4 regions of the Janthinobacterium sp. Bl 1 genome follow, and region 1 is predicted to be linked to each of the others. Evidence: predicted binding sites of a transcription regulator. Region 1 holds the regulator's gene; each other region holds the start of a gene.
What was found. The regulator FNR, encoded in region 1, switches genes on or off when oxygen is low (the NO sensors DNR and NnrR bind a similar motif). The targets are predictions, from matches to a motif close to TTGATNNNNATCAA.

Region 1 (5,630 bases):
CGGCACGCCTGCCGTTCGCCGACGAGGCGCTCGACTATCCGGCCGAAGCCGAGATGAACCTGGCGAAGGAGCATCACCATGGCTGACTTTACCAATGGCTTCTGGAATATCTACATCATCGTGCTGTCCCTGCTGGGCATCATCGGCTGCGGCGTGCTGCTGTACTCGCAGTCGAAAGTGAAAGTGGTCGCCGGCGCCCCCGCCGACGGCACCACGGGCCACGTCTGGGACGAGGACTTGAAGGAGCTCAATACGCCGATGCCGCGCTGGTGGATGTGGCTGTTCTACATCACCATCGTCTTCGCGCTGGCCTACCTGTTCCTGTATCCGGGCCTGGGCAACTATGCCGGCAGCCTGGGCTGGAAATCGACGGGCCAGTACGAGGAAGAGCTGAAGAAGGCGGAAGCCGACTACGGTCCCCTGTTCAACAAGTACCTGAGCCAGGACTTGAAGACGGTAGCCGCCGACCCGCAGGCACAAGCCATCGGCCAGCGCCTGTTCCTGACCTACTGCGCGCAATGCCACGGTTCGGATGCGCGCGGCAACAAGGGCTTCCCCAACCTGACGGACAAGGACTGGCTGTATGGCGGCGAACCCGACATCATCAAGACCACCATCCTGCACGGCCGCAATGGGCAGATGCCACCGATGGGCGCCGCCCTCGGTTCCGAAAAAGATGTCGAGAACGTGGCCCATTATGTGCTGAGCCTGTCCGGTTCGACCTCGGATCCTGTCAAGTCGGTGCTGGGCAAGGCCAAGTTTGGCGCCTGCATGGCCTGTCATGGCGCCGATGCGAAGGGCAACCAGATGCTGGGTGCGCCGAATCTGACGGACAAGGTCTGGCTGTACGGCGGCAGCGCCGATACCATCATGGAAACCGTACGCAAGGGACGCAGCAACACCATGCCGGCCTTCAGCGATTTCCTCGGCGAGTCCAAGGTACACGTGCTGTCGGCGTATGTCTGGAGCCTGTCGAATCCTCAGACGCCCGTGAAATGATGTAATGGAACCTCAAGTCATCAAGATGTATGCGGCCCGCGAGCAGATCTACCCTCGCGAGGCCAAAGGACGCTACGCTACCTGGCGATGGGTATGCGTATGGCTTACCCAGCTCGCGTTCTACGGCTTGCCGTGGTTGACCTGGAATGGCAGGCAAGCCCTGCTGTTCGACTTGACCACGCGCAAGTTCTACATTTTCGGCGTCGTGCTGTGGCCCCAGGATTTCATCTATCTGGCGGCCCTGCTGATCATCTGTGCGTATTTGTTGTTCCTCGTCACGGCCATTGCCGGGCGGGTGTGGTGCGGGTTCTCTTGCCCGCAAACGGTATACACGGAAATCTTCCTGTGGGTCGAACGCCGCATCGAGGGCACGCGCAGCGCGCGCATGGCCCTCGACAAGCAGGGCCCGTCCGTGCGCAAGGCGTTCAAGAAGACGGCCAAGCACCTGGTGTGGGGCGCCATCGCCCTGTGGACGGGCTTTACCTTTGTCGGCTACTTCACGCCGATCAAGGAACTGGCGCAATCGGTGGTCACCTTGAATTTCGGTCCCTGGGAATGGTTCTGGGTCTTGTTCTACAGCCTGGCAACCTACGGCAACGCGGGCTGGCTGCGCGAGCAGGTGTGCAAATACATGTGCCCCTATGCGCGCTTCCAGAGCGCCATGTTCGACCAGGACACCCTGATCATCACCTACGATGCCAAGCGCGGCGAACCACGCGGCGCCATGAGCAAGAAGGCCGGCCACAACGACAAGCTGGGCGATTGCATCGACTGTACCCTGTGCGTGCAGGTGTGTCCGACCGGTATCGATATCCGCAACGGCCTGCAGTATGAATGCATCGGCTGCGCCGCCTGCGTCGATGCCTGCAACAGCGTGATGGACAAGGTCGAGCGGCCGCGTGGCCTGATACGCTACAGCACCGACCATGCGATGGAAAACAACTTCAATTCGAAGCAGATACGCCAGCGCGCCATGCGCCCGCGCGTCTTGATCTACACTTCCATCCTGGCCCTGATCATCATCGCCGTATGTACCTCGCTGGCCCTGCGCACGCCCCTGAAAATGGACGTGATCCGCGACCGCGGTTCGATGGGACGCGAAGTGGAAGACGGCATGATCGAAAACGTCTACCGCCTGCAGATCATGAACACGTCCGAGCAAAGCCAGCATTTCAAGATCAGCGCTTCCGGCTTGCCGGGCCTGACCTTGCTGACGCGCGAAGAAGTGACCTTGCAGCCGACGGAAACGCTGGGCTGGCCGATCCGCCTGCGCGTGCCGCACGGCGTGGGCGAGAAGGGCTCGAACAAGATTGCGATCGAATTGCAATCGCTGGACGACCCGTCGCTGCATGTGCGTGAAAGCGCGGTCTTCATCGTGCCGCGTTAATGCAGGAAGGCCGGTCCCCGCATGGGGGCTGGCCGTTTACACAGGAGAAATACCATGTCCGACAGTCTGAAACTGCAGCCTCCCGTTGCACCGTGGTACAAGCATCGCTGGCCATGGCTGCTGATGATCGGTCCCGGCCTGTCCGTGGTCGTCGGCAGCTTCATGGGCTATATCGCCTTTACGCAGCCCGACGCGCTGGTGGTGGGCGACTATTACAAACAGGGCAAGGCGATCAACCAGGATTTGAAGCGCGACACGATCGCCAGCGACCTGGCCATGGATACGAGCCTGGCGTACGACGTGGCGTCAGCGCGCCTGAGCGGTTCCGTGCACAGCTTCGGCAAGGCCTACCAGGGACCGCTGCAGCTGCACCTGGCGCATGCGACCCTGCCGGAAAAGGATATCAAGCTGCTGGTGCAGCCCGATGCGGCCGGCAATTTCTCGGTGCCCCTGCCGATGCTCGAACGCAGCCGCTGGCAAGTGCTGGTGGAAAACGACAAACGCGAGTGGCGCCTGTCCGGCATCTGGACCTGGCCCGTGCAACGCAGCATCGCGCTGCATGCGGATGAAGAGTTATAAGCCTTACTTGCAGACGTCCGTGCCTGCCGTAATGGCTTTCAGCTTGGCTGGTTGCAATATTTCGATCTCGCGGTTCGACACCCGCAGCCAGCCTTCCTTCTTGAATTTCGACAATAAACGGCTGACGCTCTCGATGGTCAGGCCCAGGTAGTTGCCGATTTCCTCGCGCGACATGCGCAGCTGGAATTTGCTGCTCGAATAGCCGCGCGCCTCATAGCGCGACGCCAGGTTGACGATGAAGGCGGCAAAGCGCTGCGTCGCCTGCATATTGCCCAGCAACAGCATCACGCTTTGCTCGCGCGTGATTTCCTGGCTCATCATGCGGTGGAAATGACGGAGCAGGGTCGGCATATTGCCCAACAATTGCTCCAGGCTGGAAAACGGAATTTCACACACTTCGCTGTCTTCCAGCGCCACCGCATTACAGTGGTGGCGGTCGGCGCTGATGGCGTCCATGCCCAGCAGTTCGCCGGCCATCTGGAAACCCGTCACCTGCTCTTCGCCGCCCGGATTGATCTGGTATGTCTTGAAGTGCCCCAGGCGGATCGCGTACAGGTTCTGGAACGAGTCGCCGATGCGGAACAGCGAGGCGCCGCGCACGATCTTGCGGCGGCGGCCGATGATCTGGTCCAGCCTGTCCATGTCGCCCATATCGAGGCCCATCGGCAGGCACAATTGATGCATGCTGCAGGTCGAGCATCGCGCACGCAACGCTTCCACGGTCACTGTGGGCAAGGTTGGAGTGATTAGCGCTTCAGTCATGTCGGTACCTTTTAGAAAATGCAACAACAAGTTTACTGCATACCGGGTTGCCGTGTGCCAATTTCACCGCAATTTCGCTGAATAAACGACGTTCCGACTTTAATTATATGGCAACATCGTCAAAAGCCCATGCGGGTAGGGGCATTTGTGCGGCGGCGCTTGCCAAGCTGGGGTATTGATAGGAAAATTCCTGACAGCATTATCTGCCGCCTGTGCCGCCCGGTACTGAAAAGGAAATCATGAAGCCTCTCGGCATCAAAGCAAAAGTCGCGCTGGCCACCAGCCTGACCTCGATCGCCATGATCGCGCTGGTCACCATGATACAGGTGCAGCACATGCGCGACGACTTCACCCGAGTACTGCTGAGCCAGCAGTCATCCCTGATCAGCCGCACCGCTGCCGAGCTCGACGACAAGCTGGGCATGCTGCTGCAGATCGTCACCCTGACGGCCAGGCAGCAGCCGCCGGAACTGATGGCCCAGCCGGCCCAATTGCGCCAATACTATTCGCGCCGTTCGATGCTGGTGCTGTTCGACGACGTGCTGGTGCTCGACGCGCATGGCGCCGTCGTGGCCGACATGCCGGAAGTGGCGGGGCGCACCGGCATCAACGTCGCCGAGCGCGAGTATTTCCAGACCGTGCTGCGCACGCGCCAGCCCATGATCACCGAACCGATGCTCGGCAAGTCGAGCGGCATGCCCATCGTGCAGATGGTGGCGCCCGTGCTGGCCGCCGATGGCCAGGTGGCCGGCGTGGTGATCGGCGTGCTGCGCCTGTACAAGGACAATCTGCTGGGGCGTCTGCGCTCGGAAAAGATCGGCAAGAGCGGCTATTACTTCATCCTCACGCGCGGCGCCGTGCCGCGCTACGTGCTGCATCCCGATACCAGCCGTTTGCTGCAGCCGCGCCAGCCGAGCGCCAACCTGACGACGACCCAACTGCTGAAGGAAGATGGCGAAGGCAGCATGGTCAGCACGAATAGCCGCGGCATCAAGGCCGTCAACAGCTTCAAGCGCCTGAAATCGGTGAACTGGCTGCTGGCCACCTCGCTGCCCGTCGCGGATGCCTTCGAACCGTTCGATGGCGTGCTGTACCGGCTGGTGCTGTGGAGCATCCTCGCTTCGCTGCTGGCCGCCGCCGTGCTGGGCTGGGTCACCGTGCGCCTGCTGTCGCCGCTGGTGCGCCTGCGCAACACCCTGCTGGCCCTGCGCACCAGCGGCAGCCGTTTCACCCCCGTGCCGGTGCAGCAGCGCGACGAGATCGGCGAACTGACGGAAGCGTTCAACGGCCTGATGAGCGAGCGCGACCGCCTGCAGCAGGAACTCGAATCGCGCGCGGCGGAACTGGAGCAGGAACGCGACCGGGCCGAGGCCGCCAACCGCGCGAAAAGCGATTTCGTGGCCAACATGAGCCATGAAATCCGCACGCCCCTCAATGCCGTGCTGGGCATGGTGTATTTGCTGGGTAATACCAAGCTTGATACGGAACAGCGCAAGTATCTGACCATGGTGCGCGTGGCGGGCCAGTCGCTGCTGGGCATCCTCAACGACGTGCTCGACTATTCGAAGATCGAGGCACGCCGCATGGAACTGTCGCCCGTCGAATTCGACCTCGACGAAGTCATGAATACCCTGGCCACGACGATGACGATGAATGCGGGCGAAAAGGAACTGGAACTGGCCATCGCCGTCGAGCCCGACGTGCCGCGGCGCCTCTTGGGCGACGCGCAGCGCCTGCAGCAAATCCTCGTCAACCTGGCCGGCAACGCCATCAAGTTCACGGAGAGCGGCGAAGTGGTGGTGGCCGTCAGCCTGGCCGAGAGCAAGAGCGAGAGCGGCCGCGCCTGGCTGCGCTTCGAAGTGCGCGACACGGGCATCGGCATGACGGAACTGCAGCAACAGCA
Region 2 (5,630 bases), 3.1 Mb from region 1:
AAACAACGCCACATCGGCAACTGCACCCTGTGCGACCCCGCCTATGGCGCGGGCGTGGCCGAAGCGATCGGCCGCCTGAGCAAGTAAGGCAAGCTGAAAGACTGCATGGAAGACCTGGCAACAGGCCTTCCGCCGCAGCGATCCGCCACGGCAAGGTGCCGAGGCCCACTTGCTGTCTACCAGCGCTGGATATCGATCTGGCCCGTGATGCTCGTTTCCACCGGATAACCCTCGACCTGCGACGGCACGCGCCGCTTGACGGACGAGTCGCGCAGATACACGACGAGCGCATCCTTGCCCACGGCTGTCTGCCCCACGCTGACGCCTTCCACGCCGTCGATGGCCATCAGCGCCCGCTCGTTGCGCCGCTTTGCCGCTTCCAGCCGGCCCTGGGGCGCGGCAGGAGCATATTGCCCCATGCCCTGTCCAGGCGTCTCATCCGGCAAATACGGCATGGCGGCGTCCTCGAAGACGCCATACGGCGATTGTGCGAATTTACTGTTTGACATGGCACACCCTCCTGATGCCTTCCATGATACACCCGGCCATCGGGCGCCGCAGCGCCGTTCGCCGGGCACATGGCGGCTGCCGCTCATACCATCATCATCGTGCAAAAAACAGCCTTATACAAGGACGAGGCGGCGCAACACCAGCGCCGCGCCGTCCCCTCGAGCGTTCAAGTGTACAAATTGATGTCGAGCGCCACCACCACCCGCCGCATCTGGTTGGCAAAGGTGATGTTATTGCCGCCAGCAAACAGCAGGCCGACGGGATTGCGCTGCTGGTTCCAGGTCCAGATGGACGAGCCGGAATCGCCGCCCGCGCTGAACGCCCCGCTCACGCCCGTGATGGCGATCTGGTCCTGGAACAGCGCGATCCTGCCTCCGCCGTAATTGACGTTGATGGTGGCGCCCAGGCCCGTGATGCGGCCTTGCGTCAATTGCGTCGTGCGGCCCGACTTGCCGACCATCATGCCCAGCGCGGGCGCCACCAGCGCATTGCTGATGCGGAAGTACGCAGGCACGCCGCCGCTCAGATAGACCAGTTCGGGACGCACCCTGTCTGGCCAGGCCCAGCCGGTGGCGCAATCGACGAAATTGACGCCGCCGCTGAAATTGATGGGCACGAAACGTTCGAGCACGGCCACCTGGTCTTGCGGGCAGCGGCCGCCGTCGATGGGGCCAGGCTGCACGATGCAGTCGTTGAACACGCCGCCGTTGGAATTGGCCAGCACGTGATTATTGCTAAGAATCATCAAGCGGCTGTTGCGCGGCGCGCTGCGCCCGACGGCCAGGCAGCCGATGGTGCCGGCCGTGATGCGGAAATGCCCGACCGACACGCCGCCCGGCGCCGGGCGCAAGCGGAAACGGTGCGGCTGAGCGTCGATCACGCCCGTGACGACGATATTGACGGGCACCCTGTCGCTGGACACGGCGCGCACGCCCATGGCGCCCACGATGGCGGCCTTGGCGCGGTCGACGGAAGTGGGTTCGGCCACGTACAGGGTCAGGGCCGGCAAGCCCGGCTCGCCGGACGAGCTGTCGCTGGCGCCCTCGCCCAGGCCGATGGACACGCCCTGGATATTGCCGCCGTCGCTGAAGGCATCGGCCGCGCGCACGCCGGCCGCCTGGGAGATGGACTGGCGCATGCCGTCTTCGATGCTGCGCTTGATTTCCAGCAATTCCATGCTGACGCCGCTCAAGGCGTCGGGCATGTCCGAGACGGACGCGCTCTCGATCGTATTGTCGTCTTCGCCGGGGACGGCAAATTGGCCGACGGCCTCTTCATCGTCCGCGCTTTGTCCCCTGCCGCTGCCGCCAGGCGGGGCGCTGAAACCATTCTCGTTGCCGATCATCATGCTCTCCTCGTGGGTCGTTCCGAAACACCAGTGTGGGCTGGCTGCGCAGGCCGGTATTGATCTGGATTGAATCGCGCTGACACGCGGCTGCCTTGGCCCAACGGGGGCAGCAAGGATAAAAATAGTTCCCTCGTCAAGGTTGAGCGAGATCAGGCGTGCGGGCAGAGGCGGCGCCGTATACTTGGCTGGCAGGCTGGAATTGGGCCTGCTCCACGGCAGCAACGGTATGGATGGGGGAACAATGACGAGCCCTGGTATGACACGCCAATCCGACGACGCGCCTGCGGACCAACATGCCGGTTTTATGCACGGCATGGCGGCCTGGGCGGAAAAACACCGCATCAGTCCCTGGCGCGGCAGTTTTGCCGACTTCATCGAGCAGATCCTGCCCGGCCGCGCGGCCCTGTTGACACGCAGCGCGCACCAGTACCTGTGGGACATGATGCGCTGGAACGGCCAGACGGACGATGCCGGACGTTTCCGCTGCCGCCTGTTCGACGACGAGCTGTTCGGCATCGACGAGGCGATCGACCGGGTCGCCGCCTATTTCAAGGCGGCCGCCGCCGGCTCGGAAGTGGGCCGGCGCATGCTGCTGTTGCTGGGCCCGCCGTCGGGCGGCAAGTCGACCATGGTGATCCTGCTCAAGCGGGGGCTGGAAGAATACAGCCACAGCAGCGAAGGCGCGCTGTACGGCATCGCCGGCTGCCCCGTGCACGAATCGCCGCTGCATCTGGTGCCGCACAGCATGCGCGCCGACTTTCGCGCCAGCTATGGTGCCGAGCTGCACGGCGAACTGTGTCCCCATTGCCGCGCACGCCTGGAAGAACAGTACGCGGGCGATTTCCTGCGCATGCCCGTCGAGCGCATCCACCTGTCCGAGGCGGGCCGCTGCGGCATCGGCACGTATGCGCCGCACGATCCCACCACGGCCGACTTGGCCGACCTCGTCGGTTCCGTCGACCTGTCGAAAGTGGCGCAGTACGGCGACGAAGGCGATCCGCGCGCCTGGTCGTGGTCCGGCGCCGTGTATGCGGCCAGCCGCGGCATGCTGGAAATGATCGAGATCCTCAAGGTCAAGCGGGAATTCCTCTATTTACTACTAACCCTGACGCAGGAAAAGAATGTCAAGGTGTCGCGCTTTCCCCTGATTTACCTCGACGAGACCATCCTCGCGCACACGAACCTGGCCGAATTTCGCAAATTCCTGCAAGAAAGCGAAAACGAGGCCTTGCTCGACCGCATGGTCATCGTGCAAGTGCCGTACACGCTCAATTACCGCGAAGAAGCGCGCATTTACCGCAAGCTGATCCAGGCGGCCGCGCCCGCCTTCCGCGATGTGCACCTCGATCCGCACGTGCTGCATGCGGCGGCCGTGTTTGCCATCCTCAGCCGCTTGCCCGAGGGCGAAGACAAGGAGGCCGAGCTGGTCAAGAAACTGCGCGTGTATGCCGACGAAGACGTCGACGACTTGCAGCATGCCGATATCCGCCGCGTGCGCGAGCGCGACAAGGCGCCCGACGAAGGCCTGTCGGGCGTGTCGCCCCGTTTCGTCATCAATGCCCTGTCGCACGCCATCATTTCCGCCCAGCGCAACAGCCTGTCCACCATGGACGTGCTGCTGGCCCTGAAAGATGGCATCGAAAGCGATGCGCGCATCGAACCGCGGCGCAAGCGCAAGTGGGTCGATTACCTGGTGCTCACGCGCAAGGATTTTTATAACCGCTGGGTCAAGGCCGACGTGCACAAGGCCCTGTTCGTGTCGTTCGAGCAGGAAGCGCAAGACTTGCTGAACAAATATCTCGATGAAGTCGAAGCCATGCTCGACAATCGCCAGATCCGCGACCCCATCACCAGCGAAGAACGCCGTCCCGACGAGCGCTTCCTGCGCGCCGTGGAAGAGAAAATCCACATCAGCGACTCGGGCAAGCAATCGTTCCGCCAAGAAGTGGTACGCAAGGCCATGAGCGCCTTCAAGCGGGGCGAAGCGTTTGGCCTGGGCAGCCATGCGCAATTGCACGACGCCGTCCAGCAATATCTGTTCGAACAGCGGCGCGACGTGCTGCGCCTGGTGGGCTCGGCCAAGCGGCCCGATGACGACGTGCGGGCCAGGATCTCCGCCGTCGAACAGCGCCTGGTCGACGAATATGGTTATGACGCCCATAGCGCACGCGAAGCGCTCAATTACGTGACCACCTTGCTGGCGCAGGAATAACCATGGCCGCCACGACCTCGCCAGGCAGCGGCAAGCACAATAACCCAGTGGGATCGTCCGCGCCGGCCCTGGCCCAACCCTGGTACGGGCTGTTCTCGCGCGGCGCGCGCGACTGGCTGCGCCACAACCAGAAAGTGCGCGACGCCGTGCAGGCGTACTTGCCCGAGCTGATCGCCACGCCTGACCTGATCGGCGGCCCGCAGCAGCGCATGGTGCAAGTACCCATGCACCTGCTCGAACATGCGCGTTTCCGCCTGGCGCCAGCGCGCAACAGCGTGGGCGCGGGCCAGGGTGGCGGCCAGCCCGGCGATATCCTGCGCGCGGCCCGTCCCGCCACCACGGGCGAGGCCGGAACGCAAGGCGAAGGCGGCGATGGCGAGGGAGCCGTGCGCCTGCTGCTCGAGTTTGCCATTGACGACATACTCGACTGGCTATGGGACGCTTTCGAGCTGCCGCACCTGAAACCGCGCCACCTGGGCGCTATCGACGACGTACGGCTCGTGCGTAGCGGCCTGGACCGACATGGCGCCCGTTCGCGGCTGGACCGGCGGCGCACCGTCAAGGAAGCGATCAAGCGGCGCGCCCTGCAAGCGCAACCCGTGCCTTTCACCAATGACGACTTGCGCTACCGCCAGGTGCAGCCACTGCCCCGGCCCAGCACGAATGCCGTCGTGTTTTTCGTGCTCGACGTGTCGGCCAGCATGGCGCAGACCGAGCGCAAGCTGGCCAAATCCTTCTTTTTCTTTGCCTTGCAGGGCTTGCGCCGCAGGTATGCGCGCGTGGAAACGCGCTTCATCGCCCATACGACGCGGGCCTGGGAATTTTCCGAGGCCGAGTTCTTCCAAGTCAATGGCATGGGCGGTACCATGGCTTCCACCGCCTTTCGTCTGAGCCGCGAGCTGCTGCAGGAACACTATGCGCCGGGCCGCTACAACGCCTATCTGTTCTATGCATCCGATGGCGAGAATTTCAGCGAAGACCGGGGGGCGACCAGCCTGGCCCTGGGCGAACTGGCCGCCTTGCTCAACTATATGGGCTATGTGGAAACCGTGCCCGGCATGCCGCGCAGCCTGGAAACGGAAATGCACAGCTTGTTTGCCGAGCAGGAACGGCGCGGCTTGCCCTTGCACAGCAGCATCCTCAGCAGGAATGACGATATCTGGGCGGCCATCCGCACCTTTTTCCAGCACGAGGCGGCCGATACGGAGGACGCGGCATGACGCCTGATACAGCCAACCTGGACGGCTACGCGGCGCGCATCGAAGCGCTGGCGCGGGAAATGGGACTGGAGTTTGCGCCCGTCGAGTTCGAGCTGGTACCGGACAGCTTCATGGCCGAGATCGCCATCTATGGCTTGCCCGTGCGCATGCGCCACTGGTCGTTCGGCGTGCGCTACATCCACCAGCTCGTGCATCAAAAGATGGGCAACTCGCATATGTTCGAAGTCATGTTTCCCGGCGACCCTTGCCATGCATACATGGCCGAGCACAATTCCGTGGCGGAAAACACCCTCGTCACGGCCCACGTGCTGGGCCACGCCGACTTCGCCAGCCGCAATGC
Region 3 (5,630 bases), 850 kb from region 1:
CAGTTCCTGGCGCGCCTCTTCCGTGTCTTCCACGATGAATTGCGTGATGCCGTGCACCAGCGCGTGCGACAGGCGCTCCTGCACCGTGCCTTCGCGCCAGGCCAGGGTTTGCGCTTCGGCCTTGCCGCCTGCCTTCAGGGTGCCGGCAAACTCGATCATGCGTTCGGTCGAATCTTCGCGGCGGTTCAGCACCACGTCTTCCACGCGCTCGCGCAGTTCCGGGTCCAGGTTGTCGTACACGCCGACCATGCCGGCGTTGACGATGCCCATGGTCATGCCCGCCTTGATCGCGTGGTACAGGAACACCGTATGGATGGCTTCGCGGGCTGGATCGTTGCCGCGGAAACTGAAGGACACGTTCGATACGCCGCCCGAGATCTTCGCGTACGGCAAGTTTTCCTTGATCCAGCGCGTGGCGTTGATGAAGTCGACGGCGTAATTGTTGTGCTCTTCGATACCTGTGGCGACGGCAAAGATGTTCGGATCGAAAATGATGTCTTCCGGCGGGAAGTCCAGCGCATCGATCAGCAGGTGGTAGGCGCGCGCGCAAATTTCGATCTTGCGCTCGAAGGTGTCGGCTTGCCCCTTTTCATCGAAAGCCATGACGATGACGGCCGCGCCGTAGCGGCGGCACAGTTTCGCCTGGCGCAGGAATTCCTCTTCGCCTTCCTTCATGGAAATCGAGTTGACGATGGCCTTGCCCTGCACGCATTTGAGGCCCGCCTCGATGACTGACCATTTCGACGAGTCGACCATGATGGGCACGCGCGAAATATCGGGTTCCGAGGCGATCAGGTTCAAAAAGCGCGTCATGGCGGCCAGCGAGTCGAGCATCGCTTCGTCCATGTTGATGTCGATCACTTGGGCGCCGTTTTCTACCTGCTGGCGCGCCACGGACAAAGCTTCGTCGTATTGCTCGTTCAGGATCATGCGCGCGAACGCCTTCGAGCCCGTGACGTTGGTGCGTTCGCCCACGTTGACGAACAGCGACGCGTCATTGACGACGAACGGTTCCAGGCCGGCAAGGCGCAAGTCGTGCGATGGGGCCGGCACGGTGCGCGGCGTGTTTTTCGACAGCAATTGCCCGATGGCGGCGATGTGCTCGGGCGTGGTGCCGCAGCAGCCGCCGGCCATGTTCAGGAAGCCCGCGTCGGCAAATTCACGCAGCAGGGCCGATGTGTCGGCTGGCAACTCGTCGAAGCCCGTATCGCTCATGGGGTTGGGCAAGCCCGCGTTCGGGTAGATGCACACGAAGGTGTCGGCGATCTTGGCCAGCTCTTCCGCGTACGGGCGCATCAGGGCGGCGCCCAGCGCGCAGTTCAGGCCGATCGTCAGCGGTTTCGCATGACGTACGGAATTCCAGAAGGCGGGCACGGTCTGGCCCGACAGGATGCGTCCCGAGGCGTCCGTGACGGTGCCCGAAATCATCAAAGGCAGGCGCACGACGGTCGGGTTTTGCTCGTAGAACAGGTCGATGGCGAACAGGGCCGCCTTGCAGTTCAAGGTGTCGAAAATGGTTTCCACCAGCAGCACGTCGGCGCCGCCTTCGACCAGACCCTGCGTCTGTTGCAGGTAGGCGGCCACCAGTTGATCGAAGGTGACGTTGCGCGCAGCCGGGTCGTTCACGTCGGGCGAGATCGACGCCGTCTTTGGCGTGGGCCCGAGGGCGCCGGCGACAAAGCGCGGCTTGTCCGGCGTGGAATACTTGTCGCAGGCGGCGCGCGCCAGCTTGGCCGCCTGCACGTTCATTTCATAGGCCAGGTGGGCCATGTGGTAATCGTCTTGCGCGATCGTCGTGGCGCCGAAGGTATTCGTTTCTATCAGGTCGGCGCCGGCCGCCAGGTAGCGCTCGTGGATTTCCTGGATGATGTGCGGCTGCGTCAGGGTCAGCAGTTCATTGTTGCCCTTGACGAACAGTTCGCGCGCGCCACTGTCGGCCGGCGCGGCGAAATCGATGAAGCGGCCGGCGGGACCGCCACGGTACGCTTCTTCATCGAGCTTGTACTGCTGGATGATCGTGCCCATGGCGCCGTCGAGGATCATGATCCGCTGCGCCAGAATGGCGCGCAAGGTGGCTTCGGTCGGGGACATGGCGGGGATCACGGTATCGTTCATTTCATGCTTTCAATAGGCAAACGGGCGGCGGCGCGGCGACAGGACTGTACGAGGCGGTTGCGGGTCAGCAGGATCAGCTGACGGAGTGTGCCGGCCGGGTAGGGCAGGCAGAAGGTGGCAATCGCCTGATTTCACCGGGTCTAAAATTATACGGCATCAGGCTGCTTTGGTTTTAAGCAAAAGCGGCCGTTCACCCCACGGCAGGCCTGCTTGCAACACATTGCAACACATCAGCTTGCGCAAAGCCTGCTTCTGAAAATTACATTCCTGAAAATCTTGCTCAAAACGTTAATTTTTGCATCAAAATTGGCAGGAAGATACGGCATCTAGGCTGTGGAAAAATTTCCACATTATTTGCGCCATCTCAGAATCTTTTTAATGAGTTGAATAGCAATAGCTGCCAAGGAAAATAATCTTGATTTAAGACAAGACAGAGTGACGCTAATAATTCCTAGAATAAAGCTTTCCAAGTAGATACTTTAACTATTATCAAAACCAATTGAATCAAAAGCATTAATAGTTGTCTTTGGGAATCGAATTAACCCATAATATGGGTTCTTCGAAATCACATTCTCACCAAAAGTCACCAATATGTCACATTTCTCCCGTGTCCTCCCCGGCATCGCGCTGCATCAACATGGTTGCCAGCCATGAAAAACCATCTGCTTGTAGCATTGTTTGTCGTGCTGGGCTTGTCCGCTTGCGGCGGGGGCGGCGGTGGCGGTGGTGACACGGTGGTGGCGACCACGTCGGGCAATCCCGCCGTGATTCCTGCCGTGACAGCTGTCTCGGCGGCGAATGTCGCCGTGGGCGGCAGCCTGGTGGTGACGGGTACGAATCTGAGCCGCGTGACGGCGTTCCAAGTGGGCGGCGTGAACGTTGCCGCCAGCGCCAGCAGCGACACCAGTGTGACCCTGGCCATGCCGGGCGTGCCAGTTACGGGCGCCTTGAGCGTGGTCAGCGCCAGCGGTACGGCGACCACCAGCTATAACGTGAACGTGTACCTGCCGCTGAGCGTGAGCAGTGTCGCGCCGGCAACGGGCGGCGTCGGCTCCAGCGTGACGATCGCGGGCGGCGGCATGGGCGCCGTGACGGCGGTGCAGTTCGGCAATGGCGCGGCGGCAACGCCGCAAAGCCAGACGGCCAGCAGCGTGACGGTGGTGGTGCCAACGGGCGCGGCGACAGGTGCGCTGACGGTGCGCGGTCCCTACAACGATGTGGCCAGCAGCGACACGTATACGGTCTTGGCAAACGTGGCAGTGACGTCGATCGCGTCGGCCGTCAACGGCGCGACCTTGTCGGTGACGCTGCAGGGCAGCAATCTCGACCAGGTCAGCTCGGCCACGGTGGGCAGTACGCCAGCCGTCATCGTCAGCGCCAGTGCCAGCCAGCTGGTGTTGTCCGCGCCAGCGTCGGCAACGGGCAGCGTGATGCTGTCGGCCGCTTCGCGCATCGCCGTGAATGCGGGCACGGTGTCGGCCTTTACCCTGGGCAGCATTGATTTCGCGCAGGTACTGAATCTGAATTCCAGCAATGCAGCCTTGCGCCTGACGCGCGGCAAGCCGGCCGCCGTGCGCGTGTCCGTGCTGGCCACGCAAACAGGCCAAGCCAGCCCGGCCGTGACCTTGAATGCGACGGCCGCCAATGGCAGCAACCTGGGCAGCATCACCATGAGCGGCCCGTCGGTCTTGCCGACGTCGAAAAGCGACTACAGTTTCAACGGCAATTTCAGTGCCGTCCTTCCAGCGGGCTGGATATTGCCCGGCGTGCGCGTGCGCGTGACGGCCGTGGGCAATGACGGCGTGCAAGTGAGCCAGGAAGCGGCGCCCGTGGTGGCCAGCCTGGCCAGGATCCGCCTGGTGCTCGTGCCCTTGAGCACCGATGATGGCGTGGCGCAACTGCCTGACGCCGAGGTGATCCGTGCCGCGCTGCTGCGCGTGTATCCGTATGCGGCGGAAAATATCAGCATCACCACGCGCGCTGCGCTGAGCATGCCTGGCAGCAGCACGGCCGACAGCTGGTGGAGCGATACCCTGGGCAAGCTGGAAAACCAGCGCGCGCTGGAAGACCGCGGTGCCTATTATTATGGTTTTGTGCCGAGAATGTCCTCGACGCGTGCCGCCGGCCTCGCCTACATCAACCGTCGCTGCAGCAGCAACGACTTCACGTCGGCCATCGGCCTGGACGCCAAGTTCAACAGCATTGCTTCCGTCGATCCGTTCGGCAATAGCTGGCCTGAATGGCTGACCACGCTTGTGCATGAGCTGGGCCACAACCACTCGCTGCAGCACGTTGCCTGCGGCGGTCCAGCCAACGCGGCCACCGACTACCCGTATGCGAATGGCGATCTGGGCCCGCAACCGTTGTACAACAGCAGCTATGCGGGCAGCATTGGCCAGTTGAGCAAGGCAGTCTATGGCAGCACGCCGATGAAAGACGTGATGAGCTATTGCAGCGGCGCCTGGTTCTCCGACTACAGCTATGTGCGCGTGCAGCAATTCCTGGAGAAACGCAGCACGCAGGTTACTGGCAGCAATGTGCTGGCCGCCAGCATGTCCGTGGCCGAGAATGGCTATCTGACGATTTCCGGCCGTATCACGCCAAACGGCGTAGCCTTGCGCCCAGCCGTTGCCTCGTCCACGCGTGTGGGCGCAGCGGCCAGCGGCAGCGGCCATGCTTATACCTTGCGCGTGTTGACGGCGCTGGGACAGACTATCGACTTGCCCTTCGATGGCGTCTCCCTGGCCGACCATGGCGGCAACGCCATGAGCCATTTCCGTGTCAGCTTCGCCAACCCGGGCGACATCAGCGACGTGCAAGTGCTGCAAAATGGCAAGACTTTGGCCAAGCTGGAGCGCCCGGCGCGCCGCAGCAAGGCCGCCGCCAACGATGCCACGTTCGATGCGGCACAAAGCGGCGGCAAGTTGGCGCTGGCATGGAATGCCGAGACGGAACCGTACGCCGCCGTGCTGCACGTGGCCGCCGATGGCCGCAAGACGGTGGTCGCCAGCGACTTGACGGGTGGCAAAGCCAGCGTCGACGTCAGCGCCTTGCCGGCCGGTGGCCGCTTCGAGGTCAGCCTGTCGTCGTCCGTGGGCGCACGCCTGATGAAGGTGCCGCGCCGCTAAGCAAGGGCGCTCGATGCAACAAGGGCTTGCCGCGGCAAGCCCTTTTTTTATGCGCGCAGGCATTGGTGCATAAACTGCACAGATCCTGTGCCTGGCGGGGGCTGCCATTGCCGCCGCCGTCTGCCTAGAATGGGACTTCATCCACTTGCGGAACATCCCATGCCCATCCTGAACCTGCGTTTATCCACGCCACCCGATGCGCGCCAGTCGGCCGCCATCGCCGCCACCCTGAGCCAATTGACGGCGCAACTGCTGCACAAGGCGCCCGAACTGACGTCCGTGGCGATCAGCCATCTTGACGCGGCGCACTGGTTTGTCGGCGGGCCCTCGTTGCAGGCGCAAGGCAAGGCCAGTTTTTTCCTCGATATCCTGATCAGCGATGAAACG
Region 4 (5,630 bases), 1.3 Mb from region 1:
CGGTCGAAGATCAGCGGCAGGCGGCTGGTGGCGATGCCGCAGCCCGTGTCGATGAACAGCAGGCGCGGCACGGGATGGGCGCCATCGATGATGATGCGCACGCGGCCCTTGCCGGCGCGGTGGATGCTTTTCAAGGCATTGCGCAGCAGGTTCAGCAGGATCACCACGCACAGCTCCGACTGGCCGGGAAACGTGAAATCGGCACGCACGTCGACCTTGACGATGTCGCGCTGGGCCGTGCTGGTAAACGGATAGCGGCGCAGCACGGCGGCCACGCTGTCGTGCATGGCCACCGCTTCGCTCGCTTCGAGCTTGCGGTTGACGGCGCTGGCGCTGAGCAGGAACAGATCGATCATGTGGTGCATATGGCGCACTTCGAACTGGATGCGCGCCAGCGCTTCCAGGCTGGCCGCGTCCGGCGGCTGGTCTTGCATGTTTTGCTGTAGCCCGCGCTGCAGTCCGCGCACGTTCGCCTCGACGCTGACGAGGGGCGTGCGCAATTCGTGCGCCACGCTGCCCAGGCCAGCCGCCAGTCCGGCCAGTTTCTCTTGCGCGCCCACGTTGCGCCCCACCTTGACCACGGACAGCACGGCAATCGTGAACCAGTGCACGGGCAATTGCTGCAAGACGCCGCCGCTGAGCAGGAAGGCGGGATCGCCGGCCACGGCAAACGTCAGGCAGGCCAGCAGGGTACCGCTCAGGTAGGCGAGTATGGCGATGCGCGTATCGAAGTGAAACAGCACGACCAGCGCCACCAGCAGCGAATGCGCCCACATGGTCGAGGCATGGTTCATCAGGAACATGTACGTGAAGAAAAACGGCAGTTCGAAGGTCAGCCCCAGGAACAGGTAGACGCTGAACCAGGTATTGCTGAAGCGGTCGGGCCATAGCGCGGGCAGGAACAGCAGCGCCGCGACGATGCGCAGCAGCGGCGATTCGTATTCCTGCGGAAAGAAATAATGCCACAGCGCGTAGTACAGCGGCATGCCCAGCGCTCCGATGAGCGCCAGCGTACGCACCTGGGCGCGCCGCACAGGCGTGTGTTCGATGGCGTCGTGGAAGTGCAGGAAAGGCTGGAGCAGCTTGCCTTGCCATCGTTTTCCGGAAGGGGACTGCGCATGCATCATGGTAAGGGGGCGTGTTTGTTGAAGCGTGTCAATGCAACATGATCGGCGGGTTCCCTCTGTATCAGCAGGATATCAGCATAACTGTTGAGTTGTATCAAACTCTTGCCCGATGGCTCGCGCATGTTGGACGCGGTAGTTCCCCCGCAACCAATCAGGAGTTCCTATGTTAAACGCCATTTCCCCTCTATCGTCCCGCGACGTCCACGCCGAACAACGGATGCCCGCCTTTGTGCGCGCGCGCATGGATGAACATTACGTCGAGCGCATCGAGAAGCTGCTTGGCGGCCAGCATTTGCATGAATGGCAGGCCATGCCGGCCAGTGCGGTCATGCTGGCAGGTAATGATTACCTGAACATCGCCGGCGAGGCGGCGCTGCTGGCGGCCCAGGCGCGCGTCTTGCAGGGCGGCGGCGCCATGCTGATGTCGTCCGTCTTCCTGCAGGAAGGCAGCCGCCAGCACCGCCTCGAACAAAAATTCGCGGACTATCTGGGCAGCGAAGCGTGCGTGCTGGCGCAATCGGGCTGGGCGGCCAACGTGGGCTTGCTGCAAAGCCTGGCCGGACCCGGCATCCCCGTGTACCTCGACATGCAGGCCCATGCTTCGCTGTGGGAGGGCGTGCAATCGGCGCAAGCTGTGCCTGTTGCTTTTCTGCACAACGATGGCGCCCACCTGCAGCGCCAGATCGACAAGCATGGTCCCGGCATCATCATCGTCGATGCGCTGTACAGCACGAATGGCAGCGTGGCGCCGGTGCTGGAGATGGTGGAAATCGCCGAGCGCAGCGGCAGCATGCTGATCGTCGACGAGTCGCACTCGCTGGGCACGCATGGCCCGCAAGGCGCGGGCCTGGTGGTGGAGCTGGGGCTGGCCGAGCGCGTGCATTTCCGCACGGCGTCGCTGGCCAAGGCGTTTGCGGGCCGGGCCGGGCTGATTACCTGTTCGGGCCGTTTCAAGGGATATTTTTTGTCCGCCTCGCGGCCCGCCATCTTCAGTTCCTGCCTGCTCGAACACGAGCTGGCGTGGTTCGATGCGGCGCTCGACTTCATCCGCGCCGCCGATGGCCGCCGCGCCGCGCTGCACCGCCACAGCGTGCAGTTGCGCCAGGGGCTGATGGATCTGGGCTACAACGTCAGCGACGGCACCGAGCAGATCATCGCGCTGGAAGCGGGCAGCGAACCCGATACCCTGATCCTGCGCAAGGCGCTGGAACGGCATGGCATCTACGGCGCCGTGTTCTGCGCGCCGGCCACGCCGAAAAACCGCTCGCTGGTGCGCCTGACCCTGAATGCGGGCTTGCGCGAGGACGAGTGCGCCAGGGTGCTGGACGCCTGCGCCGCCATCCGCGACGAGACGGGCATGGCGCGCTGGCCATCGACGCGGCGGTTGCGCAAGCTGGCGCTGGTGTAGACCTCAGACTTGGCCGGGCTGGTTGCCGGCAATGCCACTTAATAGCAGGGACAGGGGCGCCAGCTGTTCCGCGCTGGCATTACCCAGCAATTCCTGGCCCAGCGCCTGCGCCGTCGTATTCGCGTGCGCCAGCAACTCCAGTCCCGCGGCCGTGATGGCGGCGTAGCCGACGCGGGCATCGCGCGCATCGGCCTGGCGCGCCACCAGCCCGATTTTTTCCAGCGGCATCAGCGAGCGCGTGATGCCGGACGCCGTCAGCGCCAGGCGCTCGGCCAGGTCGATGCGGCGCAGGCGTCCGCCGGGCGCGCGTTGCAAGTGGTACAGCAATTGATAATCGCCAAAGCTCAAGCCATGCAGATTGCCCAAGGTGCTGTCGAAGCGGCGCACAAGCATGGCCTGGGCCCGCGCCAGGCGCAGGCAAAAGTCCAGCGCGCTGCCGCCGTCCGGCGGCGGGGGAGTGAGATCGGTCATGTCATCCTTTTCATTTGCTGCATGGTGCGTAGTGCGTGAGTGCGCAAGTGTAAAGCATGGCCGCTCAATAGCGTGATTGCCCCTGTTCCTGCAACTGCGCCTGGTGCAGTGCCAGCAGGGCGTCCAGTTCGGCGTCCGCATCGAAACCGGGATCGGCTGATGGCTTGACGGTGTCGATGATGTCGAAGCGGAAAGCTGCCTCGCCATCGTGCCGCCAGTCCGCCTGCAGGCGCGTATTGCGGTGCGAGCCCAGCGCGAGTTCGAAACGGTGGCGGTTCAGCGCGCCGGGCGCGTTGCGGCTGCGTTCGAGCAGGGTGCGGCCGCTGGGCAGGTGGCGCAGCGCGATGATGCCCAGTGCGGGCGCTTGTTGCCGATAAGCTGCTTTCAAGGCAGCTTGCTGTGTTTTATCCATGCTGCGGTTTCCTCAAGCTTGGGTGACGTGGTCGGTGCTTGCGATGCGGGCAATATCGGTGAGCAGGGCGGCGGCGATGGCGGCGGCCAGCAGCAGGGCGCCGCCGGCGCAGAACAGTTCGCCCACGCTCAGGTGGCGCAGCAGCGCGCCCGTGGCCGCCGCCGACAGCGGTGCCAGTCCCAGGAAGATACCCATGAACAGCGCCATCGCCCGGCCCAGCATGGCGGGCGCCACGCGCCGTTGTATCCAGGTAAAGATGGCCACCTGCACATAGCCGCCCAGCAATCCCGTGACGGCCAGCAAGGCCGCGCCTTGCCAGGCTGTATCGATTTGTCCCAGCGCCATCAACAGGATGGCGACGATGGCATCGACGGCCAGCAGGGTGGCGCCGAAGCGGCCACGCAGCCAGGCGCCGCCCAGGCTGGACGCCAGCATGCCGGCCAGGGTGCCGGCGCCGTGCGCGCCCATCAGCAAACCGAGCGCCGGGGCGCCGTGCAGGCGCTCGCTGGCCAGTACGGGCAGGGCCACTTGCAGCGGACCCATGACGAAGAAGGCCACCACGGCCCAGTAGGCATAGCAGCTGCGCAAGGCCATGTCGCGCCACACCATGGCCAGGCCGGCCGCCATGTCGCGCCACATGCCCTGCGCCGCGGCGGCCGCTGCCAGTGGCCGCAGGCTGACTTGCCGCAAGGTCCAGGCCGAGAACAGAAACGTCAGCGCATCGATGGCAAAGGCGGCGGCCAGCGCCGCCATGCCGGTTTGTTGCCCGCCATCGTGGGCGCCGAGCACGAGCGCCGCCAGCAGCGGGCCGGCCAGCAAGGACAACTGGCGCGCGCCCATCTGCAGGCTGTTGGCTGTCTGCAGCACTTGCGGCGGCACGGCTTGCGGCAGGATGGCGGTGCTGGCGGGAATGCCGAAGGCGGAGGCGATGCCCAGCGCCAGCGCGGCCGCATAGGCGAGCGCCACACTGGCCTGGTCCAGCATCAGCAGGCCGGACAGTGCCAGCAGGATGGCGGCGTTCGCATATTTACTCAGCAGCAGCACGCGCCGGGGCGAGTAACGGTCGGCGATGGTGCCGCCGAACAAGATGAGCACGGCGCGCGGCGCGCCCATCAGGGCCACGGCGATGCCCAGGCTCAGGCTATCGTTTGTCAGACTCAGCACCAGCCAGGGCAGGGCCAGCATGCTGAACTGGTCACCGAGCATGGACACGAGGCCGCCACCGAGCAACCAGCGGAAGTTGGTATTGCGTAGCAAAGGAGCTTGGAGTGTGGTTGACATGCTGTTTTGATCCCGGGTTTAAAATTGCATAGTACTTGATAAGAGCTTGATTAGTCAAGTATATTGCCATTTATTGTGGCAGAGGGTGCTGGCGCCGCATGGGCCGCCAGCGCTTGCGCTATCATGGCGACCATGACTGATACCACTGCCCCCACCCTGTACGAGACCATCGGCGGCGCCCCCGTGCTGCGCGAAATGGTCGACCGTTTTTATGACTTGATGGAGCTCGAGCCCGAGTTCGCCGGCATCCGCGTCATGCATCCGCCGTCGACGGACGGCTCGCGCGACAAGCTGTATTTTTTCCTGACGGGCTGGATGGGCGGACCGGATTTGTATATCGAGAAATTCGGCCACCCGCGCCTGCGCGCCCGTCACTTGCCTTACGCCATCGGCACCAGCGAGCGCGACCAGTGGCTGCGCGCCATGGCCTGGGCCATGGAAGACACGGGCATCGAAGAGTCCTTGCGCGTGCGCCTGATGGAATCGTTCTATCAGACGGCCGACTGGATGCGCAACAAACCTGACTGACACCCATGAGCCCAATCGAGTTTTACAGCCTGCTGGGCGCCGCCATCGTCGCCATCGTCCTGTTGCTATTGATCTTGCTGCGCCCGCGTGGCGCGGCCGGCGACGGCGCCACCACCCTGGCCTTGGTGCAGCAGCACCAGCAGCAAAGCCTGGAACGCATCGACCGGGTCGAGCGCGAAGTGCGGCTGCAACTGCAGGCGTCGGCACAGGCCACGCGGCAAGACCTGGCCGCCGGCCTGGCGCAATTCCAGGCGGCGACCCTGCAACAGCTCGACAGCCTGCGCACGCAGATGCAGGCGCAGGGCAAAGTCGGACGCGAAGAACAGGCGCAAAGCCTGGCGCGCTTTGCCGAGAGTACCAATCAAACTCTGGCCCAGCTGACGGAATCGAATGCGCAGCGCAT

Region 2: a site for FNR is predicted at 1,915-1,928, ahead of AC4BCN_RS15325 (serine protein kinase). Genes of this name have one in related genera too.
Region 3: a site for FNR is predicted at 2,531-2,544, ahead of AC4BCN_RS05120 (IPT/TIG domain-containing protein). Genes of this name have one in related genera too.
Region 4: a site for FNR is predicted at 1,212-1,225, ahead of cqsA (alpha-hydroxyketone-type quorum-sensing autoinducer synthase). Genes of this name have one in related genera too.

What each region holds. Positions count from the first base shown of each region.
Region 1 is NZ_CM177086.1:273,811-279,440, forward strand. Features, by position in the region: gene AC4BCN_RS01170 (cbb3-type cytochrome oxidase subunit 3) at 1-86, shown strand, start outside; gene ccoP (cytochrome-c oxidase, cbb3-type subunit III) at 79-999, shown strand; gene ccoG (cytochrome c oxidase accessory protein CcoG) at 1,004-2,386, shown strand; gene AC4BCN_RS01185 (FixH family protein) at 2,441-2,965, shown strand; gene fnr (fumarate/nitrate reduction transcriptional regulator Fnr) at 2,969-3,727, opposite strand; gene AC4BCN_RS01195 (response regulator) at 3,967-5,630, shown strand, end outside.
Region 2 is NZ_CM177086.1:3,452,681-3,458,310, reverse strand. Features, by position in the region: gene AC4BCN_RS15340 (catalase) at 1-87, shown strand, start outside; gene AC4BCN_RS15335 (hypothetical protein) at 177-509, opposite strand; gene AC4BCN_RS15330 (chymotrypsin family serine protease) at 677-1,858, opposite strand; gene AC4BCN_RS15325 (serine protein kinase) at 2,115-4,070, shown strand; gene AC4BCN_RS15320 (DUF444 family protein) at 4,073-5,290, shown strand; gene AC4BCN_RS15315 (SpoVR family protein) at 5,287-5,630, shown strand, end outside.
Region 3 is NZ_CM177086.1:1,123,711-1,129,340, forward strand. Features, by position in the region: gene metH (methionine synthase) at 1-2,115, opposite strand, end outside; gene AC4BCN_RS05120 (IPT/TIG domain-containing protein) at 2,766-5,243, shown strand; gene AC4BCN_RS05125 (tautomerase family protein) at 5,403-5,630, shown strand, end outside.
Region 4 is NZ_CM177086.1:5,269,730-5,275,359, reverse strand. Features, by position in the region: gene AC4BCN_RS23795 (sensor histidine kinase) at 1-1,127, opposite strand, end outside; gene cqsA (alpha-hydroxyketone-type quorum-sensing autoinducer synthase) at 1,291-2,535, shown strand; gene AC4BCN_RS23785 (MarR family winged helix-turn-helix transcriptional regulator) at 2,539-3,006, opposite strand; gene AC4BCN_RS23780 (GIY-YIG nuclease family protein) at 3,071-3,418, opposite strand; gene AC4BCN_RS23775 (MFS transporter) at 3,431-4,699, opposite strand; gene AC4BCN_RS23770 (group II truncated hemoglobin) at 4,832-5,227, shown strand; gene AC4BCN_RS23765 (DNA recombination protein RmuC) at 5,233-5,630, shown strand, end outside.